3 regions of the Halobacillus sp. H74 genome follow, and region 3 is predicted to be linked to each of the others. Evidence: riboswitches for the same ligand, from Rfam matches in the RefSeq annotation. Region 3 holds a riboswitch; each other region holds the start of a gene.
What was found. Region 3 has a riboswitch for S-adenosylmethionine ahead of ACTWPX_RS01110 (aminotransferase class I/II-fold pyridoxal phosphate-dependent enzyme). Riboswitches for the same ligand answer to the same signal wherever they lie in the genome.
Positions count from the first base shown of each region.

Region 1: it holds a riboswitch for S-adenosylmethionine, as region 3 does, so the genes downstream of both, ACTWPX_RS19030 (methionine biosynthesis PLP-dependent protein) here and ACTWPX_RS01110 (aminotransferase class I/II-fold pyridoxal phosphate-dependent enzyme) in region 3, are expected to answer to the same signal.
Region 2: it holds a riboswitch for S-adenosylmethionine, as region 3 does, so the genes downstream of both, metK (methionine adenosyltransferase) here and ACTWPX_RS01110 (aminotransferase class I/II-fold pyridoxal phosphate-dependent enzyme) in region 3, are expected to answer to the same signal.

Region 1 covers NZ_JBQQCI010000011.1:19,042-22,322, reverse strand. The annotation lists gene metC (cystathionine beta-lyase) at 1-259, opposite strand, end outside; gene ACTWPX_RS19030 (methionine biosynthesis PLP-dependent protein) at 256-1,374, opposite strand; SAM riboswitch class I at 1,550-1,659, opposite strand; gene ACTWPX_RS19025 (flavoprotein) at 1,776-2,180, opposite strand; gene ACTWPX_RS19020 (hypothetical protein) at 2,239-2,571, opposite strand; gene ACTWPX_RS19015 (DUF4385 domain-containing protein) at 2,656-3,102, opposite strand; gene glsA (glutaminase A) at 3,110-3,281, opposite strand, start outside.
Region 2 covers NZ_JBQQCI010000004.1:568,389-571,669, forward strand. The annotation lists gene pckA (phosphoenolpyruvate carboxykinase (ATP)) at 1-667, opposite strand, end outside; SAM riboswitch class I at 953-1,066, shown strand; gene metK (methionine adenosyltransferase) at 1,289-2,485, shown strand; gene ACTWPX_RS12125 (gamma carbonic anhydrase) at 2,523-3,035, opposite strand; gene ACTWPX_RS12130 (lysophospholipase) at 3,095-3,281, shown strand, end outside.
Region 3 covers NZ_JBQQCI010000001.1:222,389-225,669, forward strand. The annotation lists gene ACTWPX_RS01100 (NAD(P)/FAD-dependent oxidoreductase) at 1-1,190, opposite strand, end outside; gene ACTWPX_RS01105 (DUF2188 domain-containing protein) at 1,340-1,537, opposite strand; SAM riboswitch class I at 1,684-1,793, shown strand; gene ACTWPX_RS01110 (aminotransferase class I/II-fold pyridoxal phosphate-dependent enzyme) at 1,908-3,281, shown strand, end outside.

The DNA of each region.
Region 1 (3,281 bases), on a different contig from region 3:
GCATGAAAGAAGTTGAAATGGCAGCCATTCCTGAAGCGAAAGCGAACCCGTCGGTGCCATTTTCAAGCCCGGCAATCGTATCTTCCAAAGCTTTTCGTGTCGGATTGCCAGACCGGCTGTAATCATAAGTCCCCGGATTATCAAAATCCTGTTGGTGGAACGTGGATGCTTGCTGAATCGGAACACTCACGGCTCCTGTGTGGGGGTCGAACTTGTAGTCACTGTGTAACAAACGTGTTTGCAAAGAATGATCGGTCATTGGGCTAACTCCTCCTTAGGTAATTGACTCAGTGTCTGATCGAGGTCGTGCAATAAGTCATCGATATGCTCAATTCCTACAGAAAAACGTAACAGCCGGTTGCATACTCCGTAACTGACCCGGATTTCTTCAGGAATATCCGCGTGGGTTTGAGAAGCCGGATAAGTGATGAAACTTTCCACGCCTCCTAAACTTTCTGCAAAGCTGATAAGGTTTAAGTTTCGTAAAAAAGGGTCGATCCAGGCTTCAGACTTAAGCCTGAAAGAAACCATTCCGCCTTTACCTGGATAAAAGATTTCTGTAATGGCAGGGTGCTTTTCAAGGTGCTGGACGACAGCTTTTGCATTGCTTTCATGTTGTCTCATCCTCAGCGGGAGTGTCTTCATTCCCCTCATTACCAGCCAAGAATCGAAAGGGGAGAGGACGGCCCCGGACGTATTTTGATGGAAGGCGAGTTTTTCGTTCACTTCCTGACCTTTACTGACCAGTAATCCTGCCAGTACGTCATTATGGCCGGCTAAATATTTTGTAGCGCTATGGATCACCACATCCGCTCCTTCTTCAATAGGCTTTTGCAGCATTGGAGTGTAGAGGGTGTTGTCTACAAGAAGGAGTAAGTCATGCGCTTTTGCAAATGATGAGATTTCCTGGATATCAGCTGTGTGCATCAATGGATTTGTAGGTGTTTCAATATAAACAGCCTTGGTTCTACTATTTATATAGTTTTTGAGATTTTGTAATTGATTGCTGTCACAGTAGTGAAAGACAATCCCATAACGTTCATGTACGTGTTCAAAAAGACGGAAGGTACCTCCATATAAATCTTCAGAAACAAGGATTTCATCGCCTTGTTTGAAAAGGGAGAGAGCTGTCTGTATCGCGGCCATTCCAGAGCTGAAAGCGAACCCCGCTTCTCCGTTTTCAATATCGGCGATAGATGATTCGAGTATTTTCCTTGTCGGGTTACCTGTTCTGGTGTAGTCAAACCCTGTGGATTCACCAAGCCCTGGGTGACGGTAAGGGGTGGAAAAATAGACGGGCGGGTTGATCGCCCCCGTCGGTTCCTCTCGTTGATTGCCAGTTTGGACGAATTTCGTATCAGTATGTGGACACATATGGATGCTCCTTTTCGCTTCATGTTTATAGTTGAGTCAGAGTGTTGAGCTTCTACCAATTCCCGATTGTTGAATAAGGAAGGTGGTTCCAGCTAAGGCTGTTAAATTGAATTATTCAAAAAATAAAATAAAAAAAGCCTTCTTTAAGAAGAAGACTTTGTGGTTTCGGTCCTTCTTCTTATCTTTCAAGTTGATCGACAACTTGCTGGAGTTAGCACCTTTCTGGGTATACCAGTGGTTGCTGAGGCTTCACAGGGCCAGTCCCTCTGCCTCTCTTGATAAGAAATTCAATTGTGTTTTTATTTAATGTTGCTGACTACTCTACACTACTCAGAATGTTTTGACAATATGTCAGAAGAATTTTTTTGTATAATTTTGAAAATGGTAAAAAAGCCTCCTCGTTATGAGCAGACTTTTGCTGAATCAGGGTTTTTGACACCAGCTTCAATATAAGTGCGTACGAGCTGCCATTTCCCATCTTGATTTTGAAAGGTATTGAAGAACAGGTTGGACGTTTCCAAAAGTTCACCATCGAGTCTTATCGATACCCAGAATGAGGCAAGCCATTCATTTTGATTCAATGGAATGATCGTGTTATCGGTATAGATCCAATCCATGTCCTTGTCGGCAAAATAATCAAAAGCCTGGCGCCACCCCTCAATGGAATCATTATAATGGTAATCAACAATTTCACCACTACGGATTTCCCTTGCTTTCAATTCTTTAGAGATTGTCTCCTTTAAGAAGTCCAAATCCTGCCGACGTGCTTTTTCTTTGAATTTTTTAAAGAACTCTTCAAATGTCATATGTGGAATCCCCCTTATTTGAATTAACATTCAATAAGGAAGTGGGGATGCCTTCCAATCAATGACAAATTCCTAAATTGAATGCGACAGTTTTCAACTGGATAGCTATGGTTCCAAGCCAGAAAATGTGGGTAGTGAATGCGATACTGTACCACATTCTCCTTTTAGTTATACGGTTCCTTTGTTTGAACATGTAGGTAATTAAAGGAACTGTAAGCAAAGAGAAGAAAGTAGTCAAACCGAGCATTCCTTGGTAATCTCTCATCCAAATAAATTCATTGAAGAGCGGAACGATGATAGTAGGAGTATAGATGACAGAAAGGAAGTAGGAGCCCATTGCCCAGGAGACGATCATAAAAATAAGACTTAGGAATAGGGGGAAGGATTTCATAAGATGTTCTCCTCGTTTAACATTATTCCGATAAGTTCACTCGGGTTAATGTTATCCTACGTTTGAAAACCGAAAATGTCAATCTTATCCGTACTGTTTTAGGTGTGCTTTTTTCTTTTTCAAATACACGTCATCTTCACGGGCTTTTATCCATTTCTCTTCAAAAATGCACGCGGATTCAGCTTTTTCTTCATTGATGTCCCGCTTCCTGATTTCACCGTGATCATCGTATTTTTTTCCGCCTTTATAGTTGGCATACCTGCGCGCACGTGTGTACCCCATTTGCAAAAATTTCCGCGCCATGTCCATGCCGACGAAATCATTTTCTTCTTTATACCCTAGAAACATTTGATGAATTTTCTCAGAGGACTCCTTTGCGATTTCAGGTGTTTTGAATCTCCAATGGGGGAGGATCTCACTTTTATAGGGTTCCACAAGTAAAACACCTTGTTCTCCTCTGCCGACTCGGTATTTTTCCGGATTTATCCGAAAGTCGGTATTTTCAAAATCGATATCGTAATTAAAAGGCATATTCCGTTCACCTTCCATCCGTGTTCTCAAGACCAAACATATTCAGTTCCAAGTCCTGTGAAAGTTTTTTGATTAAAGCACCGCCTGCTGTGCTATTGCCTTTTTCATCAATAGCCGGTGCTACTATGCCGACACCCATATTTCCTGGGATTGTACCGATGATGCTTCCAGAAACTCCG
Region 2 (3,281 bases), on a different contig from region 3:
CGACATTTGCCGAACAGTGCATAGGCAGGACGTTCTTTTCAGGAAGAACGTAATTCATCACAGAAAAGATGGATTTTTTTATTTCTCCTGCATATTCTGTGCCGCCTATAAGTACAACACGGTGTTTGAAGGAAATCATGATGAATGCTTCAGAGTTCGTACCATCTACACTGGGGTCCGCTTTGAAGGTTGGTGCTGAAATGACTGTGAATTCAGCTTCGTGATCTTCAACTTCTGAAGTCTCAGGACGTATGAACATTTGTCGGGCGAACAAATTGTGCCAAGCGAATTCGGTAAGTACTTGAAGGGGGAGGCGGTGTTTCTCATCAGCTCCTGCATAACCTTTGAAAACGAATAATTCATTTCTTCCCTTCAAATAATCCAGAACTTTATGGTACAGATTTACGAACGTGGAGTCATCGATAGGTTTATTGACAGTTCCCCAGTCGACTTTATTTGCAGTCGTCTCATCTTTTACGATGAATTTATCTTTTGGTGATCTACCAGTGTAAGTACCTGTCGTTGCTTGAACGGCCCCTTTTTCCGTTAAAGTTCCTTCATTACGATATAAGATCCTTTCCACTAAATGTGGAACAGATGATTGGTGTTGGACATGCTCTTGCGCTAATAAGAGGTTTAATTCTGACATTTGATTGATGGTACTCATATGCGTCGACCCGCCTTTATATTAAAATTTAAATGTAAGCTAATCTGGAATTAGTATAACACATTAATCACAATAGTCCATACTATTATTGAAAATGCTTTCATGATATTAATTTCTATATATATGTGGGAAATACCTTGTTATCATCTTATGTAATATACTAATGAACGTTTACGATTGAAGAAAGGATCGACCACTTCCACATGGTCCTTTTCCCTTAGAAAAGCTTAGTATTCTAATTGACATTAAACATGGATTTCGATACGATAACTGAGAACGGAAACTCTCTTATCCAGAGTTGGTGGAGGGACAGGCCCTTAGAAACCCAGCAACCGTCTTTTCAAATGACATGGTGCTAACCTGAAGCAAGGAATGAGAACACTCCTTGGACGATAAGAGCGAAAGGAAGCAGCCCCTTTCCTCGATATAGGAAGGGTTTTTTCTTTTTTATGAGAAATATCCGTAGCAGGTGGAAAACCTGGTGATATTCCTATGTAAAAGCTCAATTGGTTGTGAAATGATTCAACAAGAAAATATATGAAACAGCTTATTAGTTTCTGCACATACTGGTAAAGAGTTCCGTCTAATACTTTGTACTTACAGAAGGAGGAGTTTTTCAGAATGCCTGCCAACCGCCGGTTATTCACATCAGAATCTGTTACAGAAGGACACCCTGACAAAATTTGCGATCAGATTTCTGATGCCATTTTAGACGAAATTTTAAAAAATGACCCGAACGCGAGGGTTGCATGTGAGACAACAGTTACAACGGGACTGGTGCTTGTCTCCGGAGAGATCAGTACTAATACTTATGTAGATATACCTTCGATTGTCCGTCAGACAATCAAAGAAATAGGATATACACGAGCGAAGTATGGATTTGATGCCGATACTTGCGCTGTATTGACAGCCATCGATGAGCAATCTCCTGATATTGCTGGAGGCGTTGATGTTGCTTTAGAATCTCGAGAAGGTAAGATGAGTGATGATGAAATTGAAGCCATTGGTGCTGGAGATCAAGGTCTGATGTTCGGATTCGCTAACAACGAAACAGACGAACTTATGCCGCTTCCGATCGCTTTGGCTCATAAACTTTCTAAACGCCTGGCAGATGTCCGCAATGATGGTACCTTGGATTATTTGCGTCCAGATGGAAAGACTCAGGTGACGATAGAATATGATGATAAGGATCAACCGGTCAGGGTTGATACAATTGTCATTTCTACTCAGCACGCAGAGGAGATCACACTTGAGCAAATCAAGAAAGATTTAAAAACCCACGTCATAGACCCTGTCGTACCTAATGGTTTGATTGATGATGAGACAAAGTATTTCATTAATCCTACTGGCCGCTTCGTTATCGGTGGACCTCAAGGAGATGCAGGGTTGACGGGGAGAAAAATCATTGTCGACACCTATGGAGGTTACGCTCGTCATGGAGGCGGTGCTTTCAGTGGTAAAGATGCTACCAAAGTTGACCGTTCTGCTGCGTATGCTGCCCGTTATGTAGCAAAAAATATAGTCGCTGCGGATCTTGCTGATTCTGTAGAAGTCCAATTAGCATATGCGATTGGAGTGGCCCAACCTGTATCGATCTCCATCAATACGAATGGTTCAGGGAGAGTATCGGAGGAGAAACTTGTCGAAGCTGTTCGCGAATTGTTCGACCTTCGTCCGGCCGGGATCATTAAAATGCTCGACCTTCGTCGGCCGATTTACCGCCAAACAGCTGCATATGGTCACTTTGGCCGGACAGATGTAGAATTTCCTTGGGAAAAAACAGATAAAGCAGCTCAATTGAAAGATCGGTTTAAATAATAAAAAACTGCCTCCACTTTACCGTGGAGGCAGTTATTTATTTCTGCTGTTTTTTATAATATTGTCCTTTTTCAACATAGCTTGCGCGAATGCGATTCAACTCTTTAATGTCATCATTATTCAATTCTCTGATCACTTTAGCCGGCCGACCGAAAGCTAGTGTATTTGGAGGGATCACTTTACCGGGCGGTACTAGACTCCCTGCACCGATGAATGCCTGTTCCCCGATTTCCGCACCATCCAGAATAAGCGAACCCATCCCGATTAAAGCATTTTCCCTTATATGAGCAGAGTGGAGTGTAACTTGATGGCCGACCGTCACGCCATCCTCAATGATCAAGGGTTGATCAGGGCTTTGATGCAGAAGGCTGAGATCCTGGATGTTTGTGTTTTTACCGATATGTACTGGTGCCACATCTCCTCGTATTACTGTTTTAAACCATATGCTTGCCATTTCACCTATGGTGACGTCACCTGTAATAACCGCATCATCCGCTACGAAAGCGCTCGGGTGGATGTCCGGATGCTTTCCTTTATATTCGCAATACATACTGAACCCCCTTATAATATAGTTGATAATAGTATATCAGAAGAAAAGGGGGGAACGCTGTGAAGAAATTGGAGTCTGTTGACGATATCGCTACCATCGTTCTCGTACACGGGGCCTTTGAACATGGTGGCAGGTACAAGGAATTAGTGGAACGTTTACGTCAGGATCACTTTTCAGTCATATATGGCGACCTTCCCGGGCAAGGTGTTTCAGAAGGGAAGAAAGGACATATCCATTCTTTTAAGG
Region 3 (3,281 bases):
GCTTCCATCTCAACGACTGTATGGAGCAAGGGGAAATCTTTCGTATCTTCTGCTAGATGTTTTCCTACATTCGGGGCCAGCTTATTCCATGCCATCGGGTTAGCGGCGATAGATTGGAATAAAGCCACTTCATTTGTTGTCCACTTCCTTAGTGATTGAATGTATTCAAGTGTCAATTGAAATCCAGGGAGGAGCTGCTCATCTCTTTTTTTCACAAAAGATGCCATTGCTTCAGCCCAATCTTGTCCGTGATCCACCTGTCTGACAGCTTCAACTAAGTAAAAGGATTGCATGAAGGCATCATTGATACCGAGACCCGTGCTGGGGTCTTTACTATGACCGGCATCGCCAATCAGAGCCCATCCCTTTCCATAAGCTTCCCTGAAAAAGTTTGGCATACCGGGTGTCCCGATGATTTTCCCTTGCAAACGGGCTGACTCCATACGCTTCTCCATTCCATAATGCTGTTGATAAATTTCTTCAAATTTCTTTTCAGGATCTTTCATCATTGTTTTGAATTCTTCCGGGTGAATTTCCAATCCTAGACAATCCCGCCCTTCCTCCATGGGAAAAAGGAAGCCGATTCTCCCTTCATGCAAGAAAATTTCGGTCGTAGGTTCACTCAAAGGCTGTATTCCTTCATAATAACCGTAAAGAACAGGGCGAATGGGGTCTGTTTGCTTGTACTTTTCTGCATTGACCCAATGGGCAATATTTGAATTCTTTCCATCTGCCCCCACGACTAAATCACTATGTACATGGAAAGTGTTACTTCCCTTACCGATTTGCAATCCACCCACTTTGTTCCCTTCCCACAATAATCCTCGAGCAGGACTTTTGGGCATGACAGTGATATTCGGATATTCTTTTGCTTTTTCTATCAAAACATAATCCAGCTGGTCGCGTTTTGGAATAATTGTATAGGAAAAGCGAGGCCCTTCTACAAAGCTCGCCCCGATATATGTACGCATACGACGGACTTTGCGTAAGCCTGATTGCTCTAAACGATCCAGCACACCCAGCTCATTCAAAAACTCTGTATGCGACATATAGTGTGTTGATAATGTATCACTTGGAAAATCAGCTTTATCTATGAGCAATACTTTCTTTCCTATTTGTCCTAATAATATCGCTAAACTAGAACCCGCCACTCGAGCTCCGACTATAATTACATCAAAACGATCATCCATCCGTGCACTCACCCTTAATCATTCTTTTTCTATTATTACCATCTTAACGAAGGATACCTGAATAGTGAAGCGGTCTTCGTTCACAATGATAAGATAAGCTTACTGTTTTTTCCCAAATAAAAAAACTCCCACAACGGGGAGTTTTCAACTTAATAAGTTCGTTCCTCTTCTACCTCATGGTTTTGATCTAAGATAGAAAGCTTACTCGGCTTGTTCTCCTTAGCGATCGCTTCAGCCTTCTCCACAGCTGTATCGCGCTCATCATATTCATCTGTCGGAGCGACATCCTCAATTTTCACAAACCATCCAGTTACATCTTTATTAGGTACAACACTATATTGTTTCATAAATCTTCACTCCTTCATTATTGACTTAATAGACATTTCCCATTGTTGAAGAAATTCAAACGTGAAGGTAATTGCAAAAATAGTTTGACAATATTACAGCGTCCATTTATAATTTCAAACAAGTCAGACTAATCGAATAGAAACAACTCTTATCTAGAGCGGCAGAGGGACTAGGCCCTACGACGCCCGGCAACCTTCAAGGCAATCCTTGAAAAGGTGCTACATCCTACAGGTCAGATGATCTGAAAGATAAGGGGAGGTATATTATAAATAAAGCCCTCTTCTTATTAAACAGAAGAGGGCTTTTCTTATTTCCTTCCATCACCCCTGAGGATTCCTAGAACTACTTTCAATCAAGGAGGAATTTTCGATGACACGACCTTTCCATACGTACGGTGCTGAAACCCAATTGCTTCATGGTGGCCAAGAGCCCGACCCCACTACAGGTTCAAGGGCAGTGCCGATTTATCAGACCACCTCTTACGTGTTTAACGACACAACACATGCCCAGAACCTTTTCTCTTTAGCGGAACCAGGTAATATCTATACAAGGATCGGAAATCCTACAGTGGATGTATTTGAACAACGCATCGCCCTATTGGAAGATGGAGCAGCAGCAGTAGCCACGGCATCCGGGATGTCTGCCATCACCATGGCCATCTTGAATGTGGCTCATGCCGGTGACGATATCGTTACCTCAACCAACCTTTACGGCGGGACCTACAACTTATTCGTCCATACACTCCCTCGTTATGGTATAAATGTCCATTTTGTTGATGGGAACGATTCCGAAGCATTCAATAAAGCAATCACCCCGAATACAAAGGCAATTTTTGCTGAAACGATCGGAAACCCTAGCCTCGATGTGTTGGATATCGAAGGTGTTGCAGATGTAGCTAACGCCCACCATATCCCATTAATTATCGATAATACATTTGCAACTCCTTATGTATGTAAACCAATCGCCTGGGGCGCGGATATTGTTATTCATTCAGCTACAAAATGGATCGGGGGTCATGGTACTACAATAGGCGGAGTAATTGTCGATAGCGGCCGCTTTGATTGGAACCATGATAAATTCCCTGGTTTTACAGAACCTGATGAAAGTTATAACGGCATTCGTTTCGGTATAGATGTCGGGCCTGCTGGTTTTGCAATCAAGCTTCGTGTTCAGCTGTTACGTGACCTCGGTGCATGCCTCAGCCCTCAGAATGCCTTTTTATTGCTACAAGGATTAGAAACCCTTCATTTACGTATTAAAAAACACGCTGATCAGGCACTTGAAGTCGCAGAGTACTTGAAGAATCACAAGGGGGTTGAATGGGTCAACTATCCTGGCCTAACCGATCACCCGACCCATCAGCTAGCTGAGAAATATTTCAACTATGGATATGGTTCGATTGTTGTTTTCGGTATTAAAGGGGACCGCGAAGCAGGACGTAAATTAATTGATCATACTACCATTTGGTCCCATGTCGCAAATGTCGGCGATGCCAAATCATTGATTATCCATCCAGCATCAACCACTCACCAGCAGTTGAGTGAAGAAAACTTACAAAAATCAGGTGTAAAAGAGGAACTTGTACGTTTGTCTGTAGGACTAGAGTCTGTGGAAGATTTGATACACGACCTCGATTGTGCAATAGAGCACGCGACAGGATATAGCCAGCCTTATGGTACTGCAAAAAATCTCGCAGAAAAAATTCTTGTCTCTTCTCTGTCTAGATCGAATGGAGAAATACGT